One region of the Bacillus sp. GW821-FHT01G09 genome, then DNA from elsewhere that is predicted to be linked to it. Evidence: predicted binding sites of a transcription regulator. Region 1 holds the regulator's gene; each other region holds the start of a gene.
What was found. The regulator LexA, encoded in region 1, represses DNA repair genes until DNA is damaged. The targets are predictions, from matches to a motif close to CGAACATATGTTCG.
Positions count from the first base shown of each region.

Region 2: AC07VD_RS15275 (DNA polymerase IV) is a predicted target of LexA. The motif match lies at 1,059-1,072, and genes of this name have one in related genera.
Region 3: uvrB (excinuclease ABC subunit UvrB) is a predicted target of LexA. The motif match lies at 1,338-1,351, and genes of this name have one in related genera.

Region 1 is NZ_JBWKWL010000002.1:980,086-982,359, reverse strand. Features, by position in the region: gene AC07VD_RS10250 (YneB family resolvase-like protein) at 1-443, opposite strand, end outside; gene yneA (cell division suppressor protein YneA) at 462-779, opposite strand; gene lexA (transcriptional repressor LexA) at 929-1,546, shown strand; partial or broken gene AC07VD_RS10235 (hypothetical protein) at 1,833-2,175, opposite strand; gene fosM (FosM family fosfomycin resistance protein) at 2,084-2,274, opposite strand, start outside.
Region 2 is NZ_JBWKWL010000004.1:324,448-326,721, reverse strand. Features, by position in the region: gene AC07VD_RS15285 (MDR family MFS transporter) at 1-192, opposite strand, end outside; gene AC07VD_RS15280 (YqzH family protein) at 743-949, opposite strand; gene AC07VD_RS15275 (DNA polymerase IV) at 1,115-2,274, shown strand, end outside.
Region 3 is NZ_JBWKWL010000001.1:427,342-429,615, forward strand. Features, by position in the region: gene uvrB (excinuclease ABC subunit UvrB) at 1-1,259, opposite strand, end outside; gene AC07VD_RS02140 (CsbA family protein) at 1,445-1,675, opposite strand; gene AC07VD_RS02145 (PEP/pyruvate-binding domain-containing protein) at 2,122-2,274, shown strand, end outside.

The sequences.
Region 1 (2,274 bases):
AAACCGTTTTTTACTGCACGCTTCATTCCCCGTCTGATTTTCATGTTGTGAATCTTTCGCTGATACTCTTCCACAATGCTGACGATTTCCAAGACCATTGAGTCAGCCTCCGATAACTCCAGTTCACCTCTGTGAGCCGTTGTATAGACTTTCACACCTTCTCTGTAAATACAATGAAGCAGTGCGATTTTTGCGTTTCCCCGCCCGAGCCTTGTCTCGTCCTGAACCAAAATGACATCAATTCCAGCGATCTTAATCTCATCAAGCAGCTCAAATACACCATCCCGATCCATTTCATATCCGCTGGCTTTTTCTGAAATCACTTTGACGACTTCCATGCCGTTCTCCGCAGCAATGGCCGTAAGCTCCTCTTCCTGCCGCTTTAATGACGTTTCCTGCTGTTCTTTATTTGTGCTTACACGGGCATAAATGAGTGCTTTCATTTTATCTCTCTTTCCTCTCTATCTTACAGTTGCCAATTCATATGCATCCTGATGCTTCTTTTTCAATGGGATCACTAACTCATCACCCGGCTGGATATCAGATGTTTGTAGTTGATTTTTATCAGCTACCCATTCAATAAAATCATTTTTGTTTATCTTTTTTGTATCTGCTACCTGATCAGCAATTGACCAAAGTGTGTCGCCTTGCTGGACTTCTATTTTAACATACTGATTAAGCTCCTGGCCGCTGCTTGTATATGACAGCATAAGGATAACCGCGCTCAAAATCACTGTGAACAGACCGACAAAAATAATAGATTCTTTACTCATGATCATAACCTCCAACAGGAATGTTTGTTCGCATTTTTATAATTTCAGTATATACGAACAAACGTTTCTGTCAATTGTTTTTTCGAACCTATGTTTGTACTGTAAGGAAAATCATGCTATAATCTTCTTAAAATCGACGTTTTGAGGTGCGAAAAATGACGAAGCTATCAAAAAGGCAACTTGATATCCTCCGTTTTATTAAAGCAGAGGTTAAATCAAAAGGATATCCGCCTTCCGTGAGAGAGATCGGAGAGGCTGTCGGGCTTGCGTCCAGCTCTACTGTCCACGGCCATTTGGCCCGTTTGGAAACAAAAGGGCTGATCAGACGAGATCCGACAAAACCAAGAGCAATAGAAATTCTTGATGAAGAAGTAGACATTCCGCAAAGCCAGGTCGTTAATGTACCGGTCATCGGGAAAGTCACGGCGGGATCTCCTATTACAGCAGTAGAAAATATTGAAGAATATTTTCCGCTCCCTGACCGCATGGTTCCTCCAGACGAGCATGTATTTATGCTGGAGATTATGGGAGACAGTATGATAGATGCTGGTATTCTCGATAAGGACTATGTCATCGTTAAACAGCAAAACACAGCGAACAATGGGGAAATTGTAGTTGCGATGACAGAAGAGGATGAAGCAACTGTAAAACGATTCTATAAAGAGGATACCCACATTCGCTTGCAGCCTGAGAACCCAACGATGGAACCTATCATTTTGCAGAATGTCAGCATTCTAGGGAAAGTGATTGGCGTGTTCAGAACCGTCCATTAATCTATTGATCTATCAGATGCATAAAATAACCCCCTCTTCCTTTACGGAGAGGGGGTTTGTTGTTCAAAAAAAGCAGGCTCGCCCTGACTTTTGGGTGCGAGCCTGAATAGGAGGAAAAAGAACATCATGTTTACACCATAATTATCCACCAAAAGATTGTTGAAGTCAAGAAATTTTCTTTCCTTCAGGAAACTTTTATCAAAATATGAACGTTTAGAATATTAGACGCTATCTTCTTAAAAACGTTTCATTTTTTAGGTCGTGGAAGGATGCGGTTTTATATTTATTAAGGGGCGAAGCAATTGAAATATACTGAAAATTTAGTACATAGTTTAATTAGTTCAACATTCTGATAAAACAGCTCGCTTTCTTCATATAAAATGTAATGTGTATTTCAATTTCACCTTCACCCAATCACTTGTGCAGTTCAAAATATATGGCATCGTTGAACAAGTCGGGTAGAAACCTTCCCCAAACATAAAGTCTCCACCAACACCCTTCTTTAAATTTAACCTTATATGAAATATGGTTGTGCTATCAAAAGGCCGTTTCATCATAAAAGTGCATATGCGTTTTTTCTTGTTTGTAATATCGAAGCCTGTCTTGAAGGGTTCCGGTATGAAATTCAAATTTGTGGCCGTCAGGGTCGGTAAAATAAATTGATTTTCGATCGCGTTCATCTCGTTCTCTGCCAGGCAGAATATTGACATGAAGTCTTTTTAATTTAG
Region 2 (2,274 bases), on a different contig from region 1:
GTAAAAGCTTGCGAGGATGCCGACTGATGAGCTCGCGGCAATGACCAGCCCTGCATAGGAAGCTGATGCGCCTTGGACGGCTGTCAAATAAATCGCTAAAAAAGGAATGCTCATCGATGTTGCCATTCTGCCGAAAATGGTTCCGATTATAATTGTCCAGCTGATCGGGTGGATATCTTTCCATTTCTTCATGAATTATATTCTCTCCTGTATGTAAGATCTTCCTCTATCATATATGAAAAAATTTCCTTCTCCAATAGATCATTCAAAATATTTCGTTTTTGACATGTAGTATGCCTGATTGTATGGATGGCAATATACTATGCGTTGAGGATGCGTGTGGCTGACGGAGTTTACATCTTGAAATTGAAGAAGGAAAATGACGGGATGTCCGATGAAAAGCAAAGCGATTGGTCAGTGAGGGTGTGTTAGTTTAAGCCGCCAGGACGTAGATCATATCGGCAGTGAAACCGGCTATGAGATCAAGATGTAAGCTGAAAACCGATGGACCGCATGACAGAACAAGAGAGCACATCTCTTCGAAAAAGTGTATACGCGTGATCATGGACAGCTTATTCCGTTTTGCGCGAGCACTGAGGGGAATTTTATGCCAGGCCATATGAATCTATGGAGCGTGAGAAAATCCTGCTTTTTTCTGTGAGCCTGAAACTGTTTATTTGTTTCGGGCGGTGTTTTCAAAGGGAAGCCGCATCAGCGGCTGAACGAACTGACAGTCATGCGTTTAAGAGAACAGGCCTTGGTTTGTGACATAGTCATAAATGATATCTTCTATATGCGCATGCAGATCCTCATCCGGTTCTTCATTCCGTCTCTCTTGTAGAGCCGCTTTCAGGCTTTGTTTTTCATACGGGCTTAACGGATCTATAGCAACGTTTCTGCCGTATTGACGCAATGCCTGTCCCAGCATTTTTTCGACAAATTTCTCCATCATGACTCTCCTATCCTTATGCTTCGCTTTTATTCTACTAAATGTTTTTCTTCTCTCAAACCCTTGTATCATATTTTCTGTCAGACAAGAATCATTTACCAGTATAAAACGAACATACTTTCGCATATAATGAAAAACGAACATAAGTTCTTTTTAGAGGTGTGTATGATGAAAGAAAAAGTGATTTTTCTCGTTGACATGCAATCGTTTTATGCATCTGTAGAGAAAGCGGAAAATCCATATTTGAAAAATAGGCCCGTCATTGTTTCGGGTGACCCTGAAAAAAGGGGCGGAGTCGTATTGGCTGCCTGCCCGCTGGCGAAACAAAAGGGTGTGGTGAATGCTTCACGGCTGTGGGAGGCGCAGGAAAAGTGTCCTGAGGCTGTTGTGCTCCGGCCGCGTATGCAGCGGTATATTGATGTATCACTGCAAATTACGGCCATTCTAGAGGAGTATACAGACCTTGTGGAGCCGTATTCCATCGATGAACAGTTCATGGACATTACAGGCAGCCAGAAGCTGTTTGGGACGCCGATGGAGATCGCGAAAAGCATTCAGGGCAGAATCATGCGGGAAATCGGCGTTTATGCACGGGTGGGAATCGGCCCTAACAAAGCGCTGGCCAAAATTGCGTGTGACAATTTTGCCAAAAAGAATAAAAACGGTATTTTTACCTTAACGAAAGAAAATATGAAAACCGAAATGTGGCCGCTCCCGGTGGGCAGCATGTTTGGCGTCGGGAGCCGCATGAAGCATCATTTAAATCGAATGGGCATCAGCACGATCGGCGGGCTCGCGGCTTTTCCGCTCGATCTTTTAAAAAAGAAATGGGGCATTAACGGCCACGTGCTGTGGATGACGGCAAACGGAATCGACTATTCCCCTGTGTCAACTTCGTCTCTGGACGGGCAAAAGGCGATAGGCCATGGAATGACTCTCCCGAGAGACTACGAACACTTTGACAAAGAAATCAAGGTCGTATTGCTTGAGCTGAGTGAAGAGGTGTGCAGGCGAAGCCGAAACGCCGGGGTCATGGGGCAGACAGTGTCAGTGAGCTGCCGGGGTGCTGATTTTGATTGGCCGACGGGCTTCAACCGGCAAGTGAAGCTGGCAGAGCCGACTAATTCTACGCAGGATGTATATGAGGCTGTACGACGGCTGTTTCTTACATTTTGGGACGGGAAACCCGTCCGCCGCCTCGGTGTCAATCTGTCTCAGCTCTCATCTGATGACATATGGCAGCTCAATTTATTTCAGGATTATGCAAAGAAAATGAGCCTAGGCTATGTGATGGACGGCATTAAAAATCGATTCGGCGATACAGC
Region 3 (2,274 bases), on a different contig from region 1:
GGGTCAAGAAGCCCCGTCGGACGAATAATCTGTTCGACCATTTCATCTGTATGTTCAATCTCGTACGGCCCTGGTGTTGCTGATACATACACGATATTGTGCATATGCTTTTCAAATTCCTCAAAACGAAGCGGACGGTTATCAAGCGCTGATGGAAGCCGGAAGCCGTGATCCACGAGCACCTGTTTCCGCGCCTGGTCTCCGTTAAACATGCCGCGCACCTGAGGAATTGTCACATGCGACTCATCCACCACGATCATAAAATCGTCTGGGAAATAATCAAGAAGCGTATACGGCGTTGAACCTGGAGGCCGCAGAGTCAAATGTCTTGAATAGTTCTCGATGCCGGAGCAGAAACCCATTTCACGCATCATTTCAAGATCATATCTTGTCCGCTGCTCTAAACGCTGCGCTTCAAGGAGCTTTCCGTTTTCATGCATGACCTTCAGCTGCTCCTCAAGCTCCCTCTCGATATTTTGAATCGCCTTCTCCATTTTCTCGGCCCGCGTTACGAAGTGGGATGCCGGGAAAATCGCAACATGATCTCGGTCGCCGAGAATTTCTCCTGTCAGCGCATCTACTTCCCGAATCCGTTCGATTTCGTCACCGAAAAATTCAACTCTGACACAATGCTCATCACGGGATGCCGGAAAGATTTCCACTACATCCCCGCGCACACGAAATGTACCGCGCTGAAAGTCGATATCGTTGCGGGCATATTGGATGTCTACAAGTTTTCTGAGCAGCTCGTTGCGCTCAATTTCCATTTCAGTCCGCAGTGACACGACCATTTCCCGGTATTCCTCAGGCGAACCGAGGCCGTATATACAAGACACACTCGCAATAATAATGACATCTCTGCGCTCAAACAAAGCTGATGTGGCGGAGTGTCTCAGTTTATCAATTTCATCATTAATACTAGCGTCTTTCTCTATAAATGTATCCGTTTGAGGCACATACGCCTCCGGCTGATAATAATCATAGTAGCTGACAAAATACTCGACAGCATTGTTCGGAAAAAATTCCTTGAACTCACTGTAAAGCTGTCCAGCAAGGGTTTTGTTATGGGCAATCACGAGAGTCGGCTTATTGACTTCTTTAATCAAATTAGACACCGTAAATGTTTTCCCAGTTCCTGTCGCACCCAGCAGAGTCTGATGCTTCTTGCCCTCCTGAATTCCTTTCACAAGCTTTTCAATGGCTTTCGGCTGATCTCCCTGGGGCTGATATTTCGAGACTAACTCAAAGCGATCTTTCACAAAAATAAGCCTCCGTTTCTTTAACGAAATCTTCCTATAGATATAGTAACACAATGGAAAGCAAAATCACTAAAAATACGAACTAAAGTTCGGTGGTTTTTTATTTCCAGCTGTTTTTGTGTATAAAAAACCTGCTTTTAAATCGTAAAAGCAGGTATTCAGTCTTTATATTCATTATGTCCGATTTATTCTTCTTTTTTCTCTGCAGCTTTTTTGGCCATATACAGTCCCCCAGCCACAAGAGACACAACATCCAATCCTACAATAAAATACGTTTCTGTATAGCCTTTTAAATAAGAGGCAAACAGCAATGCAGCTGTTAAAGCGATCGCCACATAATGATTAAAGGTGACTCTAGTAAATAGAACAACAAGCATAAAAGGGAAAAACAATGCAAAAACGGCTTTTGTAATCAACAAAAACCCTCCTCAGGGATTCTTCATCTGATCTGATTATAGTAAAAAATGAAGAATCGGACAATCGTGCATTCGCTCCCTCTACTACACCATACCCCTTTTCAGCCAAAATCAATCACCATATTTGCATTTTGGTGCCGGTCAAAACTTATTCCATGGTGCCGCTGTTCTAATCAGCGGCACTTTTTTTATTACATCATCAAGTCCGCCGCCAGATTCCGAGAATAAAAGAAAATAGGCATACAGTACCAGTACGGCCGCATTTTTCAGGATAATATAACCAACTTAACTATTCATTTTATTTAGGACTTTCTGCGTTTGACAGCATTTTCCTGAAAACCTACAATTGAATGATAGTGTTTACTATCATTTTTTTAAACACAGGCTCCGCAATAAAAAGACTAGAGAGAAAAACAAAATGAATGAAGAAAAGAGGGGTTTCAAATATGTATTCTGTTTTATTTCGCCAGGCAGAAGAGTCCAGCCAGCTGGCTGGAGCAAAAGGAATGAATTTGATTAAATTGACCAAACACGGTCTTCCTGTTCCGGACGGGTTTATTATTCAAACGAATGCGCTCGCACGTTTTATGGAGGACAAC